Paraglaciecola sp. L3A3: one gene and its partner. The protein of the gene in region 1 binds, or shares a complex with, the protein of each later gene. Links are inferred from orthologs where the notes say so. Each region holds a gene or a part of one and is shown in the gene's direction. Other genes may lie near its edges. The genes, in order: GQR87_RS19440 and dsbB.

Evidence for each region.
Region 2: the proteins of GQR87_RS19440 (region 1) and dsbB are in contact, whole or in part, in a solved structure (PDB 2HI7), measured with the Escherichia coli proteins. The link is inferred for Paraglaciecola sp. L3A3 from one-to-one orthologs.

What each region holds. Positions count from the first base shown.
Region 1 is NZ_CP047023.1:4,708,234-4,719,592, reverse strand. Bases 5,622-8,441 are described here. They hold GQR87_RS19440 (thiol:disulfide interchange protein DsbA/DsbL), read left to right. Parts: upstream 5,622-6,629; coding sequence 6,630-7,253; downstream 7,254-8,441. Other genes in these bases: GQR87_RS19435 (CHASE domain-containing protein), read right to left, coding at 7,497-8,441; GQR87_RS19445 (ammonium transporter), read left to right, coding at 5,622-6,177. Outside these bases: mrcB (penicillin-binding protein 1B), read left to right, coding at 1-348; tmpT (thiopurine S-methyltransferase), read right to left, coding at 810-1,457; GQR87_RS19470 (hypothetical protein), read right to left, coding at 1,479-2,057; GQR87_RS19465 (RpiB/LacA/LacB family sugar-phosphate isomerase), read right to left, coding at 2,295-2,933; GQR87_RS19460 (hypothetical protein), read right to left, coding at 3,075-3,719; GQR87_RS19455 (hypothetical protein), read right to left, coding at 3,927-4,301; GQR87_RS19450 (P-II family nitrogen regulator), read left to right, coding at 4,583-4,921; more of GQR87_RS19445, read left to right, coding at 4,939-5,621; more of GQR87_RS19435, read right to left, coding at 8,442-10,202; GQR87_RS19430 (beta-N-acetylhexosaminidase), read right to left, coding at 10,271-11,359. UniProt on the Escherichia coli protein: Required for disulfide bond formation in some periplasmic proteins such as PhoA or OmpA. Acts by transferring its disulfide bond to other proteins and is reduced in the process. DsbA is reoxidized by DsbB. Required for pilus biogenesis.
Region 2 is NZ_CP047023.1:1,811,586-1,822,934, reverse strand. What follows is about bases 3,264-6,073. They hold dsbB (disulfide bond formation protein DsbB), read left to right. Parts: upstream 3,264-4,315; coding sequence 4,316-4,831; downstream 4,832-6,073. Other genes in these bases: GQR87_RS07590 (fumarylacetoacetate hydrolase family protein), read right to left, coding at 5,785-6,073; GQR87_RS22350 (hypothetical protein), read right to left, coding at 5,393-5,788; GQR87_RS07600 (YcgN family cysteine cluster protein), read right to left, coding at 4,899-5,390; nhaB (sodium/proton antiporter NhaB), read left to right, coding at 3,264-4,314. Outside these bases: GQR87_RS07630 (hypothetical protein), read right to left, coding at 1-730; GQR87_RS07625 (hypothetical protein), read right to left, coding at 809-1,189; GQR87_RS07620 (Dabb family protein), read right to left, coding at 1,211-1,555; fatty acid metabolism transcriptional regulator FadR, read right to left, coding at 1,783-2,493; more of nhaB, read left to right, coding at 2,722-3,263; more of GQR87_RS07590, read right to left, coding at 6,074-6,456; GQR87_RS07585 (lytic transglycosylase domain-containing protein), read right to left, coding at 6,461-7,441; GQR87_RS07580 (YcgL domain-containing protein), read right to left, coding at 7,434-7,718; rnd (ribonuclease D), read right to left, coding at 7,721-8,884; long-chain-fatty-acid--CoA ligase FadD, read right to left, coding at 8,957-10,612; GQR87_RS07565 (alpha/beta fold hydrolase), read right to left, coding at 10,758-11,349. UniProt on the Escherichia coli protein: Required for disulfide bond formation in some periplasmic proteins such as PhoA or OmpA. Acts by oxidizing the DsbA protein.

The sequences.
Region 1 (11,359 bases):
TATCGCGATAGCTGGTTTAGTGGGTTTGATAAAAATATATTGATCACTAGTTGGATAGGTAAAGACAACAATCAACCTGTTAATTTAAGTGGTGCCAGTGGCGCTATGCAGTTGTTTATAGGGTATCAGCAGCAACAAGCACCTAAGTCTTTGGTCAGGCGGTTTCCGGCTGGTTTAGCTATTAGTCATTTTGACATCACTACCGGTCAACTAAGTAAAGCGGGCTGCGTCGATACTTATAGTGTGCCAGCTATTACCGACGCCTTACCACCAGTACCCAAACAGTGTTTTGGTGAATCCAGAGTACCTGAAAAACCTAAAAGCTGGTGGCAGAAAATTTTTGATTAAGAGCAGAATAAAGCAGTGTAAGAGCAGTAGATAGGAGATAGTTGAGCTTAGGGACAAGACTATCGACCGACCTTAAAGTCCGTCATTCCTACACATCGACGCCTTGTTCAAAAACCGCTGAATGCATTTCGTTCATCAATGGTATCTCTAACTTGGATGATCTGGAATCTGCTGTTTTTTATGTATTAAGGCTGCCGACCCAAGTTGAACATTATGTCTGTTAGTCTACTGAACCTGAGCTCTAGATAAGCGGAGCCTCTCGATAACGCTCTTTTTGTGCCTAGATGCGTTGGATTGTCTAGCAATAACACGTTATTACGTACGACAATCCGCCTTGCTATCCACCAAAAATTTCGTCAGCGAGCCATTCTCGAAATAAAATAACTAGGGGGCTAACGAGTAATGTATTAAATTTTAGGTATAAATTCGATATTTCCGACACTTCTTATCCAGAGTTCAGGTTACTGAATCTTTTTGGCATCTAGATGCCAGATGTTTTCAACAATATTCAGATTACCTTTCACAGCGTCCTGTACTTTATCTTCAGCTAATAAATTGAGCAGATAATTATCAGCGTAATGAGCTTTTAGTTCTTCTTTGCTTATAGAAAATGGAGGACCTTGCATAGTTGTTTGGTGGTACTCAAAGGTAATTAGCAATTGAGGTGCAAACTGACTTAAGGTTTGTATATGTTTAGCATAACTAACACGAGTCACTTCAGGTAAAGCTACAAGCGCGGCTCTATCGTAAACTGCGTCTATTTGGCCAACTAGATGTTGAGTTAAATTCAATATATCGCCAACATATATATCAATATCCTGTGCACAATAATGTTTCCCATCTGGTAGTTCATTAACTGTTGGTATCAACTCCAGTTCGTTAAATAATTGAATAATTGCAGATTCGATTATTTCGGCCCCAACCACCTTAAATCCCTGTGATAACAACCAAGCAATGTCCAAGGTTTTTCCACATAAAGGGATAAATATTCGGTTGCTGGGTGACAAATTTAAATGGCCTATATTTTTAATCAGTAAAGGATTCGCAGTCGGTTGATGAAATCCAATTTCATTGCTGTTCCATTTGTTTTGCCAAAATTGTTTTTGCATAAATTTCTCTGCTCAGTTTTTTTATTTAAAATCACAACTACAGGGGGAGAAAGTAGCCGATTCTGATGTGAATATTTGCTCTTTTTCACATTTCACATAATTAGTATTAATTTCATCAGGTGTATCGGTTACTGTCATAAGCTCAATATGCTGGTTATTTTGGTTGAATTGCAATGAAATTAAAGAGGATGTATCAACCGAAACTGCATCACCAGAGCTATAAATGATCACTTTAGCTAGTTTTGTCATTGGATGTTGGCATACGCCTTTATATTCAAATTTAGCATTTTTTTCTAGCACAGCAGCACCATATTTGATGTCGTCTATAAACAACTGCGCCTGTAATTGCATATCATCAAGGCCTGTTTCTGTTAAGTGTAACTGTTGTTTTTGAGTGATTTCTGCTATGAAGTTTGCATCAATAATAATTGTTCGGTTAATAGCTGGGTAATCTGGTGTGCTGGAATCGATGACGTTAACTTTATAGTTTGACGGTTCTTTTGCCCAAGTATTGAGAGCCAGTAGGCTAAGTAGAAAGACAACAAAAAGAGGGCTCACCTTTATATTTTGAGGCTTAGTTGTTGAGTTTATCTGTTGCAAACTTATGTCCTGTAAACTTGTTGTTTATTGTCGAGGGGTAATTCGGCTTTTGATATTTTTCGCCTGCAACACTTCTTGGTTAATATGCTTTATTTATGAACAACGTCCTTGTTATCCATTTGTTTGCAGCAAATTAAAGCGGGTTGTGTTTAATCTTGATAAACCTTGTCACTGTGTTTGTTTTTTTAGCGATATTGAACAGTCGTAGGCTTACCCCCGCGGTTTTTAAATAACCCGTTATGCTATAAGAGATTTCACATGAGCGATAATATCTTGGTCTTGCCCATGTTCGAATAAACAAGCTTGGAAACGTTCACCTGATACCGCGGTTTTAACCAACTCTTGATCTATGCCTTTAAGCGATTCTAAAAAGTTACCTTTCATAACTGACGCTTTTACTTCAGATAAAATGTTGGCATTTTTAACCTGAGGCTCTCTGCGTTCAACTGGATAGCCTTCGCCGCGTTCGCCTGTTAAGGCTTTCTCAAAAATATAACGTGCGTTTAGTTCAGCTCCCCAGCCAAAACCTTTGGCAAATGCTAATGCAAGGGCATTACCGTTATTTACTTGGTTAAACAAGAATGCATCTGATGGGTCGATACAGTAACCACAAAATACGCCCTGATGAACATTAAGCGCCATCATTGCGCCTTGTCCTGTGCCACAACCGGCAATGACAAAATCGATAGCTTTTGCATTAATTAATATGCCTGCCATTATGCCTAAATGGATGTAAGTTAAATGATGGTCGTTTTCACTATTCATTCCTACGTTGAATACTTGGTGATCTAAGGGGCCTGCAACCGTTTCTAATTCATTTAAAATAATCGGATTTTTAGCCGCTTGGCTATTTTCCATCATCAATGCAACTTTCATTTAATTGTTCCTAATAAGAGTAAATAGTTTAAAACGAGTTGATTATAACATTTGCTGCAGCCGAATGACCTCATCAGCTAATTTTTTCTGTTGTGGGTTAATGTGCTTGAAGTGCCTTTGTGATACTGCTTAAGTTGCTGCTTAATCTTGGATCACCAACGACTGTGGGTGTTTACTTAGCGGTTGTTGATACTTCGAGTCTAGATGGGTTTCTTTGTTGATACGTTTGTTAATGAAACCGTTAATATCAGGTTTACTAGTACAATCTATTTTTCCGCCCATAAAACCTAATAGCACGGCCGTGGTTTTTCTGGCAAGGCCGTCACAGTTTGCTCTTATCTTGATCTTATCAATCAGTTTTTGTTCTTCGCTGACAAATTGGTTTGGCTTAGAAGAATGGAGAGTGGGGGAGTTTTTTTGTTGCTGATAATCGCGCCGAGCTTGTTCTGCCATTTGTTCATCTTGTTGCACATTAAATGCTTGTAAGTGTTTTCCCGCAGTACCAGTAAACTGACTGTTGATTTGAGTATTAGCTGCTTGTTTAGTTGCTAGGTTAGTCAGTGGTATGTCTTTTACTGCTTGTGGTTTTTTCTCTACTATCGACTTTATCTGTTTGACTGGCTGAACTGCAGAGGGAATCGTTTTAGGTTGTTGTTGATTAGATTCAGTTTTAACTGGAATTGGCGGGTTGGGTTCAGGTTCAATTTGCGGCTCTGTATCTGGGGTGGCTATTTCTGCTGGTTTGGGTAATTCGAATACGAGTTTAGCCTGAATCAGTTTTTGCACTTGTGGTTTCGCTATATTTTTCGACGGATGAGTTACTGAATGGTGTAAAAATAGTAATATGAACAAATGAAAAATCAATGATAGGACAAGGGTGGTGAACAAACTTTTATTTTTACTAAACACTCAGGGCCAAATACTTAATAAAAGATAAGTGAACATAAATTAATAGAGTCTTGTCTGGGTATTAAGTTCAAAACATGTTGAGGGTTAAAGCCCGAGTTGCAGTATTTTTAGCGCCTCTCTTTTGTCATTAGTGACATCTACTCTAGAGTCTGAATCTGCAAAGATCATACTGCTGATTTTCTCAATTTCAGTATTTTGTGTATCCTCAACCACTACTGCTATGTGTGTAGGTCCTAATGTAGACAAGGTTTTTTTACCTAACATGGTAATACCAATAATATCTTCTTCAGTTAAATTTGAGCCATCGATATCTGAGTAATCAATCAGTAGCTTTCTATTAAGTTTAATTGCCTGTTGGTATTCAGGACTTTGGATCATAAAAATCATATCTAGGGCGTTAAGTTCTCCTTGAAAAGTAATACACGAAATATCGTCTAATGTAGTTACAATAAAATGCATGTTTATTCCTTATTTTAGAGTTGTATAACGACCTTAATTTAAGATAGTACAGCTTGTCCAAAAATCATTTCTTTTTATCCCTAACAAACATTCATTCTCAATGTTCTGTTTTGGTGCAATTGTACAATTATGCACCTGCAAAGTGCTTGTGTAGATTGATATTACCCACAAATAAAGCTTAACTGTATGATTTATATGAAAATATATTGTTGGCACAAGACTTGTTTTATCAATTGCAGAATTAGCTATTTATATAAATAAAAACAACTGGGAGCAACAATATGAAATTAGTAACTGCGATCATTAAGCCTTTCAAGCTTGACGATGTGCGCGAAGCAATTTCCGAAATTGGAATCGATGGTTTGACTGTAACTGAAGTTAAAGGTTTTGGTCGCCAAAAAGGACATACCGAATTGTATCGTGGCGCTGAATATCAAGTAGATTTTTTACCAAAAGTTAAACTTGAAGTTGGCGTTAAAGATGAACATGTGGAGCGTTTAGTTGAAGCCATTGTTGGTGCCGCTAAGACTGGAAAAATTGGTGACGGGAAAGTGTTCGTCTATGACTTAGAACATGCCGTTCGTATCCGTACTGGCGAAACCGATGGCGAAGCCATCTAGATATTGAGGAGATAGACATGGAAATTACTTTTGAATTGGGCTATGCCCTAGATACCTTTTACTTTTTGATCTGTGGCGCATTGGTTATGTGGATGGCCGCTGGTTTTACTATGCTCGAAGCGGGTTTAGTTCGTGCTAAAAACACTACAGAAATTTTGACCAAAAACGTTTCCTTGTATGCGATTGCCTGCATCATGTATATGATTTGTGGTTACGACATCATGTATGGTGGCGGTATATTCCTTGATGGTCTTATGGCTGATGGTGCAACTGGTGTTACTGAAGACCCAGCTACATATGCTCCTTCTGCAGATTTCTTCTTCCAGGTAGTATTCGTAGCGACTGCTATGTCTATTGTTTCTGGTGCGGTTGCTGAGCGTATGAAGCTTTGGGCTTTCTTAGCCTTTGCTGTTGTTCTTACAGGTTTCATCTATCCTATGGAAGGTGCTTGGACTTGGAATGGCGACGACGTATTTGGTATGTATAACCTAGGCGACAATGGTTTCTCTGACTTTGCTGGTTCTGGTATTGTACACATGGCTGGTGCCGCTGCTGCTTTAGCTGGTGTATTACTGCTTGGTGCTCGTAAAGGTAAGTACACTGCTGATGGCCGTGTACACGCAATCCCTGGCTCTAACCTACCTCTTGCGACTTTAGGTACATTCATTTTATGGATGGGCTGGTTTGGTTTCAACGGTGGTTCTGTATTAGCTACTGCTACTGTAGAAAGTGCTAACTCTGTTGCTATTGTATTCTTAAATACTAACGCAGCTGCTGCTGGTGGTTTGGTTGCTGCTTTACTTCTAGCTCATATCTTGTTTAAGAAAGCTGATTTAACTATGGCATTAAATGGTGCGCTAGCTGGTCTAGTGGCTATTACTGCTGAACCTTCAACTCCTACTCCTTTACAAGCTACATTGTTTGGTGCGCTAGGTGGTATCTTAGTAGTGTTAAGTATTATTAGCTTAGATAAACTTAAGATTGATGATCCAGTTGGCGCTATCTCTGTTCACGGCGTTGTTGGTCTATTAGGTTTGTTATTAGTACCATTTACTAATGACGGCTCTACTTTCAGTGGTCAATTATTAGGTGCTGCTACTATCTTTGTATGGGTATTTGTAACTAGCTTCATTGTATGGTCAATCATCAAAGCAGTTATGGGTATTCGTGTTAGCGAAGAAGAAGAGTTTGAAGGTGTGGATATCAGTGAGTGTGGTTTAGAAGCCTACCCTGACTTCACAACTAAAAAATCTTAATATAGGTTGGTTTGATGGAGAGGTAGTCTCTCCTCAAACAGAATAAATGCCCTGTATTTATGGCAAACTAGATAACACCGAACGTGAAAACGTCCGGTGTTTTCTTTTTTCTGGCGAGTTTTAATTGCGCTTATTTTGCGTTGCTAAAACACAAATGAGCACTTTGATTATGTGCTTTTAAATTCTCGCTGAGTGTACATTTATTTATTGGAGTTGGTATTAAGCAAACATAATTAAATTCGATAGGTAAATGATGAGTGGATTCTGATTTTTATAGCCTGTGACTTGCGCTAGTTAAATCATTTATTAGCCGCTCTGAAATGGGTTTATTGGTTTGTTTTTGTAAGTTTAGCTTCGGATTTTCGTTTATAACTGGTTACAATCTGTAATCGGCATTCAAGAAAAGCTGTGATAACCTTCACCGATAATATTTTTTAAGAGATCTAAATATAATGAAAAAAATCCTACTGGCAATCTTGGTCACCTTAATTCTTCCTTTGCAGGCATGCGCTCAGGAGCAGTGGAAAGAGGGTGAGCACTATGAAGTGATTAACGATAAAGCTACTGAAAAGCGTGAAATTGTGGAGTTCTTTTCGTTTTGGTGTCCTCATTGTTTTAACTTTGAACCCATTGTTAAAAATGTCAAAACTAAGCTAGATAAAGATGTGTCATTCACTAAAGTTCACGTTAACTTTATGGGCTTTACCAGTGCTCAAATTCAAGATGATGCAACCACAGCCATGTTAATTGGACGTGCGTTAAAAAAAGAAGACGCGATGAATCAAGCAATATTTAAATATATTCATGTACAAAAATCTTCGATTACTGGTTTAAAAGATCTACAAAATATCTTTATAGTAAATGGTGTTGAACCTGCAGATTTTGACAAAATGGCGAAAAGTTTTGGTGTTAAGAGTATGGTCAATAAAAACAATAAAACTATTGCAGAATATCGTAGACATGTAAGTAGCGTTCCTTCGTTTATTGTAAACGGTAAATTTAAAGCTACCTTTACTCGCGATATGACAGCTGACGATATGGCTGATTTATTAGCTTGGTTAACCAGACAAAAATAGCTTCAGCGTCGATATTGGTAAATTAACCTGAACTCGGGATAATGAGTGTCATTTAAATCTGAGTTTACATGCGATTCAAACATTTAGAAATATACACCCAGTTACGTTTGAGTTAAGGCTTACTCGATGACGGAATTCTTGTGAATAGAAAGGAGGGTTTTCTAGTAATACTGGCTATTACTAGAAAACCTAACACAGATAGGCGTAAAAAGAGCGTTATTGAGAGGCTCGGCTTATCCCGACTCATGTTACTTTACCGGGATTTAGTGTGCTGATTATGGTTGATAATAAATGTTCTTTTTCAAACGGTTTGGCGATATAGGCATTAAAACCTACCTCTTTATAAAGTTTTATGTCTTGTTCAAATGCATTCGCCGTTATTGCTACAATTGGTAAACTTGGTTGTTCCGTTTTGATTAATTTACAAGCTTCAACACCACCCATTATTGGCATTTGAATGTCCATTAAAATAATATCGACCGAAGTAGTTTCAACAAAATCTACCGCTAACTGGCCGTTATCAACCATATAAAGAGTCAAATCAAGATCACCTAACATTGAGCTAAGTACCAATTGGTTTATTTCGTTATCTTCGGCAATGAGTACTGTTTTACCAATTAACAAGTCTGTAGATAACACATCAGAACTTGCCGTTTCTTCCATCGAGTTCACAGCCTCCAGCGGTAAAAATATTTGGACTTTTGTGCCTACATTTTCTTTACTGAATACTTCGATTCGCCCTCCCATCATATTGACTAATGAGTGAGTAATAGACATTCCTAAGCCGGTACCACCATAACGTCTAGTAATAGATTTATCAGCTTGTTCAAAACGTTCAAATAATAGTAATTGGGCCTCTTCACTCATGCCAATACCTGAGTCTTTGATTATAATTAAAACACCACCAGTATCATGATGTTTTATCGTCAAGCTGACTTGTCCTCTCTGAGTAAACTTAATGGCGTTAGATAATACATTAAGCAATATTTGTTTAAGTCTGAGTTCATCAACTTTCCAAATAGAGTGGGTTAAATCAAGATTAATAATGAGTTTTAAGCCTTTCTGCTGCAGGTTAGCTATTAATTCAGCCTCAATAACCGCAGTTAATTCTGATAAGTTAACCGCCGTATACTCCAAAGTAAGTTTACCGGCCTCAAGTTTAGACAAATCTAAAATATCATTGACTAACTTGTTAAGTGTCGTAGTCGATATAGTCGCAAGCTTGAGTAGTTCAGATTTTTTATGGAAATCAGTTTCTTGCTGCAATAACTGCAAGGTGCCGAATATTCCATTTAATGGCGTACGAATTTCATGACTCATATTGGCTAAAAATTCTGACTTAGCAATATTGGCTTTTTCTGCTATTTCTTTAGCCTCGGCTAAAGCTTGTTCTTTTTCAATTTGCTCAGTCAAGTCGTAAGCAATACCAATATAACCTGTTATATCGCCATGTTCATTTTTTAGGGCACTCAAATTAAGCATTACCGGAATATGTCGTCCATCTTTTGCAACATAGGTCCAATGCCAATGATCTGCTATTTTTTTATTGGATTTAGTCGAAAACACCTCAAAACCGGGCTTAATTTTATAACCCAGCTCTTCGGTTAATTCTTGTGCCCGTTCTACTATTTCAGACAATAAATGAAATTTTGCCGGCGTTTCTTTTAACAACAACTCATCGGCCGAATAACCTAATAGTTTTTCTGCTGCAGGATTAAATAATGTAATCAACCCAGATGTATCTGTTGCTATGATCGGGTAATTAGCATTCTTTAATATTCCAGTTTTTAATGCTGTGGCATTACTCATTTCTTGAGTACGTTTTTTAACTAAAAACTCTAGTTGTTCATTCGTCTCTTCTAACATTGTATCCCGAGCAATTAACAGTTGCTGTTGGTGATTTCGTAATTCCTCTTTACGAATATATGCTAGGGTAAGACTCAAGACCATAAGTGCTAACACTACAGTTAATATCATGTACTGATAAAAAGTAGTGTAACTTTGTATGTTTTTGGTTTTTTCAATGTAACTATTTTCAGCAACCGCGGTAAACTCCCAAAGTCTACCAAATACAGTGATTTTTTCAGAATAAATAACCGAGCTATTAGCAGAACTAATTAACTGGGGTTGGTAAAAAACGGTGCGTTTATTATTTGAGATGTCAGCAATAGTTAGGTCAATGCCCTCTAGAGATTCATAATTGGCACTCAAAACTTCATCAATCAATATTGGTGCATAAGTCCAACCAAGTGTATGACTGAGTTTACCAGCAGGATCTGCTGGTATTTTGCTTGAGTCATATAGAGGCAATAGAATTAAAAATCCATGTCTAACTTTTTTATCTGCCTGCACCAAAGTAATGGGCGAGGTAATTTGAATTTGATTATTGATTGCCGAACTTATTGCCGCATTTCTGCGCATATCTTCAGAGCCAATATCAAGACCGACAGCACTTTTATTCAGTTCTTCAGGCTCGATATATCGTATGATAAATAAACTGTTATTATGACTGTTTAGTTGTCGTAAATTAAAGCTATTATCAGGTCTCATTTGTTTTTGTTGTTGCAAAAACTCGGCTAGGTCATGCTGCTCAACTTTCTGGATAAATCCTATGCCTCTAACACCAGGAAATTCTTGTTGAAAGTTCCTATTTTGAGAGTAGGTATGCATGGTTTGATAATCAAAGTTTTCTAGGGATACAGTAGAAATGAGGCCATGTAATCCCTTCAATCCATATGAATAAAAAGTAATACGTTCTTCAAAATCAGACTTTATTTTGAATAAATCATTCTGCAAAGTTTGGATGACTAAATTATCTTGTTCTTTTTGTTTGTTGTTTTCGGCTTGAAACGAAATATAAGCCCCAGCAATTAAAATGATCACTGGAAAAAATAATGATTTGATGACTGTTTTTTTGAAGAAAAGTTGAGACAGTTTAGAATGCTTCATGCATAACCTTATTAATTACTATTACTTCAATCAATTTTTAGCTTTAGCTTCGTCTAGTTTTACTCTTATTACCAATTTAATTCCGGCTCTTTATAATATTCAATATTTAGACTATCAAGTAGAGGCCTTAATAAATCTAGACGAGTGAGAAATTGTTGATAGTTACGATTTTTTTCTTGGCTCCAACCTAATTCGGCTGTTACCAATAAACGTGGCCATAGTCGATTATCAGCAGTGGAGTCAGTATGAACTAATTCTGACCACATTGCAGATTCAACCCCCTTAACCTGTTTATATTTTTGTGGATTCAGTTGGTAAGCTCTTGCCAGAGGAACCCCCTCTTTACGACACCAGTCATAAGTGTTTGGTTGGCCAGCAAAGTTGCCATGATCAAAATAACTATAGGTGCACGGCGATAAAATGATCTGATGACCACGGTCCAGAGCCGGTTGAATATCATACTTATCGTTCCATAATTGTAATAGAACATCTGTTTTATTATCGGCAACTGACCCTTCTTCCCAAGCAATTGCGGTTCGTCCTAAGTCTTCCACTATACGTGTAGCGCGAGCTATAAATTGAGGGTACAAAGGATCTTTAATTTCATCGCCTCCGATATGGATATATTCCGATGGAAACAGACTTACAATTTGACTCAATATATCTTTTACAAAGGGATAAGTTATGTCGGGCTTGGTTAAGCAAAGCTTACTAAAACCCACTTTTACGCCGCTATAGGGAGATAAATTAGTCACATCATCACAAGCTAATTTATTATAAGCGGCAATGGCCGCCTGGGTGTGACCGGGTAAATCTACTTCTGGAACAAGGGTCACATGACGAGCTTGTGCATAACTGACAAGTTCGCGTATTTCTGCTTGGCTATAAAAGCCATTACGTCCACCTTCAACTGCGCTTGCACCACCCACTTCGGTTAATTTTGGATAACCTTCAATTTCAATACGCCAGCCTTGGTCATCTGTTAAATGTAAATGTAAGCGGTTAAGCTTAAAACGCGCCATTCGGTCAATATGAGCTTTAATATATTCCACAGGTAAAAAGCTACGGGCTACATCTAACATGTTGCCACGCCAACTAAAAGTGGGGCTGTCAATGATACTAACTTTGGGTAACGTATAACTGCCTTGTGTTTGGCT
Region 2 (11,349 bases), 2.9 Mb from region 1 along the record:
GCTCATCTTTATTTAATAAGCGAAACCTGTCTTTGTCATCTTCTTCTCCAGCCAAGATTGTCGCTAGTTTAGGGTGTTGAAATCCAATATCTTGGAAAATAGCAGCAAGCATAATGGGCATAAGTACGGCTTGGGTATAACAAATATGATTAGCAGCCTCAGGCACATAACGTTGTTTAACATCATATTCTTTCAGTATATAGGGATTTTGAATGGTGCCATCTAACATTAACTTATCTAACATTCTTAAACTTAAAACAGTTTTGTATGCGGGTTTAAGAGTCTGATGAATTTCAGCTAATTGTTTACCTTCGCCTGGAGAAAAGAGCGCTATAGTGGTTAAAAATTTGCCACTTTTATACTGTGTTTGCTCGTAATTGTCACCTTCTGATAAAGAAAGTATATGCATACATATTGTTATGGCTTTGTTTAATCGGTCTAATCTACAAGCTTGTTGACGAATACGCTCTTGGTTTAAATCGTTTTTTAGTTTTTCAATCTGCAAAGAATGGTTTTTAGCATTAGCTTTGACAAAATACTCAGATCGATTGTATAATTTATCAATCTGATCAGAAATTAATTTAAGTTTGGTTGCATTTTTCTCAGCATTTTTAAAATAATCTTTGGCATGATCGTACAAAGAAGGGCTATGAGGATTTTGCCCACTAATAGCCTTGATCAATAGATCGACTGACATTGTGTAACTGGTATTATTTTGTTTACTTAACACAACTCATCGCTTAAATGGTCAAATTGATCGTATTTACTATTAATTTAGCAATATCTTACACAAAATATAGTATAAAAATTAGTCTTTAGTATATTCAATTGTCACTGCGTCTTTATTTGTAGAAAAAGAACTGGGTAATATTTCAACTCCGACCATTCTGCCTAGTTTAATTGCCAATGGGATAGTAATAGGAGCAAAGGGCAAAACCGCAAATATACCAATACCCACACCTTTAATCACATCAAAAAATTGAGCATTGGCTTCAATCATTTCTTCTTTTGAAGCTTGCCCTTGTGAGTATTTCCGATAAGTTTTAAGCATAGATTTAGTTTCATCAGTTTCCTGACGAAGCGCACGTTTAATCAGCAACATTTGACGCTTAAGGTTAATTTTAACCTTAAGCTTCTTAATGCGAATAACACGAACGGGTGCTTTATGTATTACTCTCCACACTTTCATTTATTTTTAAAACACTCTGAATTAAAGAATACTTTGTGAATCATACACCACCACTTTTCCCCATAGATGAGCAGCATCTTTGATAAAAGTTAAATGTACATCTTCACTTTGATAAAGGTCTTGAGCGGCTTTGTTAGTAAAAGTAACCACTAAAGTGTAATCATAACTACTATCCACTACATCTCTATCAGATGCAGCTTTAGTTCCAATATGTTTACTTTTTACATACTTAGAAGAATTAATAAATTTGGTTAAGTGATGTTCAAATTCTTTACGTTCTGCTGCATTTTCTGGGTTATTAAGCCAAAAATAGACGGAATGTACAAAACCACCGGCTTCAATTTTATTCTGTTCAGCATTAGCCATAAAACAAACTCCTAAATAAGTTATTAATATAATAAGTAATTTTTTCATTATTCACCTTTTAAATAGAATGACAATTAAGATTTTTGTTCACTATACCCTAACCCAGTAATATTTAATTAATACTGTTTAACATAGAACTAATGAAATTTGATTTTTAAAGAGGAATGGCCCACTTAATTGAGCCATAAAATGAAAAATATAACGAATGGTAAATGATATGTAACTAGTTAGTCGACTATACCTTTGGGGATATCGTCGCGGATTTCTTGCCAAATTTTTCCACTTTCAAGACCATATTCTCTGATAGTAAGTGGTACTTGTTTATAATCACCTGTTTCTGCAAGAGTTAATAAATTTTTGTAATATTCTCGAGTCAAATCGCGAGATTTTTCAATTGAAAAATAATAACCACCAATTCGCGAATATAACCCTCTAAAGCCATTCATCATTAACACATAAACAGGATTACCTGAAGCAAAAGCCAAATCATGATGCAGTTGATAATCTGAATCAGCAAATACTTGTGGATCATCAGAAAGCTCTAGATAAGCATTCAAAATTTCTACACATTTTTGCTGATTAGTATGAATGGCACCACGAATAAATACCGCGCTTAAATTAGTGCGAGCAGCTAAAAGATGATCGACAAGTTCAGAAATGCCGTCTTCATCCAAACGAGCTAAAGTTTCTAAAATGTTAAGGCCAGATGTTTCCCAAAAGTTATTTACTTTAGTGGGCTTACCATGCTGAATAGTTAACCAACCATCACGGGCTAGCCGTTGTAACACTTCCCGTAACGTTGTACGTGTAACGCCAATCAACTCAGATAACTCGCGTTCTGCAGGTAAAATGGTACCTGGAGGAAAACGTCCACTCCAAATCGATTCAACTATATATTCTTCAGCGAAACCTGCTGGACTTTGGGCCTTATATATCATCAACAACTCACTTCGTTATAATTGTTATTTTGAATATTCGAAACTGATTGTACCAGATGATAATTGTAGGTAACAATGAAACTTTAACTTTGTAGTCAATTCTTACTTAAAGGCCAGTTAATTTTTAACAAATTATCATCTAAGTATGGGATTTTAAGACAAATTTTGTTTACACTGAGAAACTAAATAGTTTCATAATATAATATTGTGTTGCAAGGAACCATAATAATGCAAATGTCTATCCCTCGAGCTGTCGCAGCAAATTTTTTAGGAAAAGCGCCAACTTGGTACAAACAAGCTATCATTACTTTTCTTATTATTAATCCTTTGTTGTTTATTTATAATCCTTATATAGCTGGATGGGCACTAGTAGTAGAGTTTATTTTCACTCTTGCAATGGCATTAAAATGTTATCCATTACAGCCGGGTGGCTTATTACTGATGGAAGCCTTATTTATCGGTATGACAAGTCCAGAACATATGAAACACGAAATGGTAGTGAATATAGAAGTTATTTTACTCTTAGTGTTTATGGTAGCCGGTATTTATTTTATGAAGGAGTTACTTCTTTATTTATTTACTAAATTAGTGTTAAAACTTAAAAATAAAATCGCACTATCTATCGCATTTGCAGCCTCATCAGCATTTTTATCTGCATTCCTTGATGCATTAACTGTTGTTGCAGTCATTATTACTGTGGGCTTAGGTTTCTATTCTATTTACCACAAAGTCGCGTCAGGAAAAGACTTCCAAGCGGACCATGACCATTCACATGACGAAGAAGTACCTAGCCCAAGTCGTCAAGACTTAGAATCTTTCAGAGCATTTTTACGTAATTTAATGATGCATGCCGGTATTGGTACAGCCCTAGGTGGTGTAATGACTATGGTGGGTGAGCCACAAAACCTTATTATTGCCGATAAAGCAGGTTGGGATTTTGTTGAATTTTTTGTTCGAATGTCACCTATCACCATTCCGGTATTTATTGCAGGTTTAACAACAACCTTTGTTGTAGAAAAATTTAAACTGTTTACTTATGGCGCAGAATTACCGCCTATTGTTAGAGAGATTTTAACTGATTACAGCAAACACGTGGATGCTAATTTAACCTTACAAGATAAAACAAGATTAACGATCCAAGGGTTAATTGCAATTTGGTTAGTGGTTGGATTAGCTGGGCACTTTGCAGCAGTAGGTTTAATTGGTTTATCGATTATAGTTTTAGCTACTAGCATGAGTGGTGTTATCGATGAACACTCTATTGGTAAAGCCTTTGAAGAGGCTCTGCCTTTTACTGCTTTGTTATGCGTCTTTTTTGGTGTAGTAGCGGTGATCATAGATCAAGGCTTGTTTACTCCTGTTATTTCTTGGGTATTAACTTTTGAGGGTAAAACACAATTAGTAATGTTCTATTTGGCCAATGGATTACTTTCCATGGTCAGTGATAATGTGTTTGTCGGTTCGGTTTACATCACAGAAGTCACTGCGGCTTTAAATAGCGGTGCCATCACTCGTGACCAATTTGATTTATTGGCAGTGGCTATCAACACAGGTACTAACTTACCTAGTGTCGCAACCCCTAATGGCCAAGCGGCATTTTTGTTCTTATTAACATCTGCTATTGCACCTTTACTTAGGTTGTCATACGGCACTATGGTTTACATGGCTTTACCGTATACCATAGTACTGACACTGACAGGCTTAGCTGCAACCTACTTAGGTTTGATTGATTTAACTAGTTGGCTATATGACATCCATTTAATTGAACATCACTCAGCCGCGGCTGCTGCCGCAGCAGACAATATCCCTGTAGCTCATTAATATGTTGTTATTAAAAAATCTAGCTGATAATCCCAAAGCTTGGGGCGGATTATTTCTTTCTGCCCTAGTTCTTGAACTTGCAGCCTTATACTTTCAATATGGTTTAGAATTATTGCCCTGCATTATGTGTATTTATCAGAGAACAGCTGTATTTGGCATCATGTTTTCTGCTTTACCTGCAATGTTAATCAATAACTTATTCACCAGAATAATGGGTTTTGTCAGTTGGGGAGTATCTGCAATTTGGGGCTTATTTATTGCCATCGAACATGTTGATATCCAAACGGCAACTAATCCTTTTTTTGCCACTTGCGAAATTGTTCCTAACTTCCCATCATGGGCTCCTTTGCATGAATGGTTACCCAACATATTTGCCGCAACAGGTGATTGTGGTGATATTAATTGGTCGCTTTTAGATATGAGTATGCCGCAATGGATGATAATTGTTTTTGCTATATATTCAGCGATATTAGTGGTTGTATTAAGTTCTAGAATGATACTAAAACGTAGTTTATAAATAAGCCAATTAAAGCTCTTTGTATCACAACAATCAAAGAGCTTTTTATCATTAGAGTAGTGGCTGATTAATCAAGGTCTTGCACAGGCCACAAAGCAATATAATCTTCAAATTTTTCTAAATCCACATCATGGTCATACACAGTTTTGCCTCTGACTGACATGCCATTTTGATGCATGGCCGACTTTTTACCTTTATTTAATAACGGATGCCAGCTAGGTAAGCCCCTGCCCTCATGTAATCGTCTGTAGCTACAACTCGGCGGCATAAAAAAGATATCTTTGAGATTATCTTTAGTTAATTTCACACAATCAGGAACTAACTTAGTACGCTCAGCATATTGCGTACATGAACAGGTTTTTGTGTTCAATAACCCGCAAACTATATTGGTATAATGAACATTTTCACCGTTTTTAATATGATCCGTAACTTCTGCTGCTTCAATCGTTTCATCTTCTATAAACTTGTGTAAACAACATTTTCCGCAACCATCACACAAAGCTTCCCATTCTTTATTGTCCATGTCTTCAAGACGTTTAGTTTGCCAAAATTTATCCACAGTTACATATCTCTTTCGGGTAATTTATTAAACAACAACCAAAGCACTGCTTCACTTCTTGTTTCAAAGTTTTTAATTGCGAGTTGCAATTTACTTGCAATCTCACCAATCAAATACTGGTTATTGTGTTCGCTGCTTACGATTCTGGCTATTTTAATATCACCCAATAATTTGGCTTCTTTAGCATCAATCAATAAGTTAGAAAGAGCAAAACTTGAACAGCTAATTTTTAACTGAGTAACATCAAGCACAACATTTTTTAATTGATTTTTACCCGCTAACTTAATAATGTTTTTCATCAGATGTTCCACCTCGATAATATCGGATATCTCGCCTTCTGATTCACAAACAAGTATTTTGTTAGCAGTATCAATTTGGTAATTAAACTCAAAATTCATAATTCAACTATCTTAGTCTTTAGTAAAAAATGGTCCATTAATTCTAGGGTTAAGTGTTCACCAGACTTTAACGCGCCAACTCCCTTTGGTGTTCCTGTCATCACTATATCTCCCGGCATTAAAGTAAAACTGTTAGATATTTCAACTAACAAATCAACTATGGGTATAATCATATCCTTTGAATTCCCCTGCTGCCTTAACTCCCCATCAACTACTAGGTTAAATTTTAAAGCAGTCAAAGAATCAACTTCTGATAATGGGATAAAACCTGACATTGGGCAACTACCATCAAATGATTTAGCTCTTTCCCAAGGTTGCCCTTTATTTTTCAATTTGGTTTGTACATCTCTAAGGGTTAAATCTAGTCCTAAGCCTACTCCCCATATAGCATTTACCACTTCATCATGCGTAGCTTTCGTTAAGCGTTTATCGATTAACACCGCAATTTCAAGTTCATTTTGGCATTCCCCTAGATTGCTAGGAATGCTTACAGGTTCTACTACCGAACATAAAGCGGTACTAGGTTTCATAAATAGCAATGGTTGCTCTGGTACATCATTATTTAGCTCTTGAATATGCAACATATAGTTACGGCCGACACATACTACCTTTCCAACCTCAAGGTTAATATTTTTACCCTCGCAGTTTTGATGAGTATAGTCAAACATAGCACTAAGATCCTTTTTTAATCCGGTCAGCTAGATAACTAACTGAAATACCAAAATAACTAGAACGATTCCATTTCATTAGTGTATGAAAGTTTTCATACGCTAAATATATACGCCCTTTCGGGCCATCTGGTGCAATTAAAGAAGCGGATAAATTAACATTCGGTAATGTTTCTCCAGAATAACGAGTGACCCCTAGTTTTTGCCATTCTTTAAGTGACTTAACATTATCCCGTTTCAAGCCTAGGTTAGACAAATCAAACGTTTCTGGAATTTTAACTTGTCGTCCCCAAGTCATTTTATCACTCCAGCCTTCAGATTTAAGAAAGTTAGCAATGGAGGCAAATACATCAGCTTTATTATTCCAAATATCTTTTTTACCATCACCGTCAAAATCAACGGCGTAATGTAAAAATGAGCTTGGCATGAATTGGCTTTGCCCCATAGCGCCAGCCCAAGAACCGAGAAATTTATCTTGACTAATATGACCTTGTTTTAAAATATCCAATGCCGCAAACAATTGTTTTTTGAACATAGCCTCACGTCGACCATCAAACGCTAAAGAAACCAATGACGAAATGACGGGATGATTACCTTGAATACTACCAAAATTACTTTCATTACCCCAAAGAGCAACAATAAAACGTTTTTGCACCCCATATTGACGTTCAACTTGCGCTAACACTTCTTTATTTTCGTTCAGTAATTTAATGGCTTTATGTACCTTCCAATCAGGCACGCGAGTGGCTAAGTATTTATCTAATGTTATTTTAGTTTCTGGTTGATTTTTATCTGCCTTAACAACTTTTTCTCTGAGTTTCACCCGAGCAAATGTTTGCTCTATAAAAGCAGCCTCATACCCCTTGCTGATGGCTTCATCTTTTAAGCTTTTGACATATTCTTCAAATACTGGTTTCGCACTAAGTGACTGATTTAATAATAAAAAGAACGATAATAATAAAATTCTATACATCAGCTTATTCATCTTCCTCAGATTTCATTTGTTTAAGATGAGCTTTTAACATATTTTCGCTGGGTGGAGGCAGTTGTAAATAAAATCCTTTAAGGGTTAATTCCGAACGCAATTTATCTATATCGACTCTGGCTAATGCTCTATCTTTTTTTAAAGGCATAATCATTAAAAATATTGGCGTACCAAAAGTGGACATTAAAGATGCTGGCACCTTAGAAAAATCATCTCTGCCTGGCACATATAAATAGGTCTCTTGTTTTTTACTACTTTTATAAACGGCGCACAACATGCTCAACACTCCTTAGACATAACATTAGCTAAGTGCAAAGTACTTATATTTAATAATTCATTTTCAAATAACGGCTTGCGCCAACTGCTAATTAAATCCGGACGTAAACCTAAAGCTCGGGTTTCATCTTGTTTAAACCAACACCATTTTAATAATTGATTAATCTGTTTCTTTGAACCCACCAACTCCACTGGGATATTATTTTCTTCTGCTATTTTATTGCAGATCTTACGCACGGCCGAAACAGTATTTTTATTATCATCAAAGTCATTCAATCGCTCTACTCTTGAGGGGAAATCACTAGCCGGGACCTGTGAACAACTAGTAACAATTTCGATTAAGACATCACCATGAATGCGGACTTCATGAGGATTTATACCTTGAATAGCACGTAACTCATTTTTACTTTGCGGCTGAACTCTCGCGATCTCAACTAAATTTTCTTCTCGTACCACAAAATTAAGTGACATATCTTTTTTACGAGCAGTTTCAGTTCGCCATGCGGCTAATTTTTGTAAAATTAGTACTGAACGTCCCGATAATTTCCAAGCATTTTTCACAGCTAAATAAACATAATCTAATGGGATATTACTCTGCTTTTTAACTGATAATTGTTCAATTTCAGCATAAACCCAAGATAACTTATTTTGTGCTTGCACTTTAGCTTTTAGCTCTGGATACAATTGATATAAATACAACACATCATTTGCAGCATATACACATTGCTCTTCGCGAAGTGGCCTTGCTATCCAATCTGTGCGTGATTCGCCTTTGTCGACAGTGACACCCAACATAGTTTCTACTAATTTGGCATAACCTAATGAAGTTCCCATACCAACCAAACTAGCGGCAAACTGGCTATCAAATATTGGACTAGGCATGACCTTAAATGCATGCCAAAAAGTTTCTAAATCTTCCGAGCAAGAATGTAACACTTTCACTACATTAGGATTGCTTAACAGCTCGGTTAAGCTGGAAAAGTCTTTGATGGGTAATGGGTCAACTAACACCAGTTGTTTGCCATCATAAATTTGAATTAACCCTAATTGAGGATAAAGTGTTCGCGTTCTGACAAATTCAGTGTCCACCGCAATAGCTTCGGCTTGACTAGCTTGTAAACAAAACTCAGCAAGGGCGTGTTCATCGGTAATAAAAGTGTATTGCATGAAATTCCAAAGTATTAAAAAACCGGCAAGAGCCGGTTTTTTATAAAGTATTATATAAACAGTATAATAGGATTATTGATCCCTAAGTTCTCTACGCAGTATCTTACCAACATTGCTTTTAGGAAGCTCGTCTCTAAACTCAACTTTTTTCGGAACTTTATAACCGGTTAAGTTTTTACGGCAATGATCAATCACATCTTGTTCCGTTAAACTTGCCGCTTTGCTGACCACAAATATTTTAACGGCTTCTCCAGAGACCTTATGTGGTATACCTACAGCAGCGGCTTCAACAATATCCTGATGCATAGCCGCGACTTCTTCAATTTCGTTTGGAAACACGTTAAAGCCCGAAACCAAAATCATATCTTTTTTACGATCAACCAAATAGAAAAAGCCTTTTTCATCACAAGTTGCAATATCGCCAGTGGCCAGCCAGCCATCTTTGAGAATTTCAGCTGTTGCCTCAGGACGATTTAAATACCCTTTCATAACGTTAGGGCCTTTCACCCACATTTCACCAGGTTCACCAAGGGCAACTTCATTACCGTCATCATCCATTAATTTAATATCAATAGACGGCACCGGCATACCAATAGAACCGGTATATTCTTCTACTTGTGGTGGGTTAACGGTCACCACAGGTGAGCACTCAGTTAGACCATAACCTTCCAATAAAACCTTACCGGTTACTGCTTGCCACTTTTCAGCCACAGGTCGTTGTACTGCAGCCCCTCCACCTAAAGCAAACTTTAAATTTTTAAAGTTCAGCTTGTCAAAACCAGGAGTGTTTAATAAACCATTAAATAAAGTATTAACCCCTAAAAAGATAGAAAATGGATACTTGGCAATCTCAGACACAAACCCTGACATATCTCTAGGATTAGTGATTAATAAATTGCTACAACCAAACTTAATGAAAGTTAGACAATTCACTTGTAAAGCAAATATATGGTACAGAGGTAGAGCCGTAATCACTAAATCATCACCTTCAACAACTACAGTGGCAAATATTTGTGAGTTTTGCTCAAGGTTAGCCAGCATATTTCTATGGGTTAACATCGCCCCTTTAGATACCCCTGTTGTGCCCCCTGTATATTGCAAAAAGGCTAAATCATCGCCTTTAATTTCAGGTCTTGTGTAGGTTAATCCTCGACCTTTATTTAAGGCATCTAACAATGACTCAGCTTGAGGCAAATTGTATTTAGGCACTAACTTTTTAATATATTTGACTACAAAATTTGTCAGCAGCTTTTTCACAGGGGATAACATGTCGCCCAAGGAAGTCAGTAAGACTTTCTCAACATTGGTGTCTTCAATCACTTCACTCAATACATGAGCAAAGTTTTCAACAATCACTATGGCTTTAGCATTTGAATCAGCTAACTGATGCTTTAATTCTCTTGGGGTATACAGAGGGTTAACATTGATCACTGTCATACCCGCTCGCAATATGCCAAAAAGAACCACAGGGTATTGCAGTAAGTTAGGCATCATAATCGCTATGGCATCACCTGGTTTAAAACCACTGTGTTGCAAATATGCAGCAAACTGTTTGGCTAAGTGATCTAATTCAGCAAAGGTGATGCTTTTGCCCATATTGATATAACTGGTTTTAGACGCAAATTCTTTAGTTGACTGTTCAAATAGGTCAACAAGCGACGTGTAGTGATCAGGATCTATTTCTGCTTTAACTCTAGGGTCATAGTTTTTTAACCAAATTTTTTCCACTGTGCCTCCAGGCAATCATCCTTTGTTTATTTACCACAATAAATAAGCTCGGGCGTTCTATAAGTGACTAGAACAAGAAGTCGTACCAGTATAACCTAAAGCGACAACAAAGATAAATAAACAAGTCATTAACAATTGAACATTTTTATTTTTGTCCTTCAGTTTTGGCCTTTAATAGTAAGAAATAATTAATCTTTTTAGCGACTTGTTCCGGATTATCCATATGCAAATGATGATTACCTGCACAACAAACATGCAAACCTTGTGTTAATAATGTCAACCTGTCTTTTGCCAAGTCCTGCATCAAAGGAAAACCTTTGTCTCCTGTAATTAATAGTACCGGGCAGGATATGTGTCTTATAAAAGCTTGCGACTGCTCGTCTGTCATACGAAGGGAAGAAACAGTACGTAAACGTCTGTCTGTTGTGTAAGCCAACAGCCCCTCTTGCTCTATTACATTACGCCTTACTAAATACTCAGCTGAACTGAGGCTCAAATCTCCCACATAAGCTCTAGCATTAATAATTTTTTCTAGGGTTTTCGGACGTTTAGAAGGGGTAAATGACAGTTTTAATCTGTTAATGATTGATTCACGAAGTTGCTCAGGACTAGTCTCTGCTGATTTTGTAATAGGTCCTAAGGCTTCTATACATACTAATTTATCAATATAATCACTGAAACTACTGGCATATAAAGAAGCAATAATCGCCCCCAAAGAATGCCCCATTAACACAAAC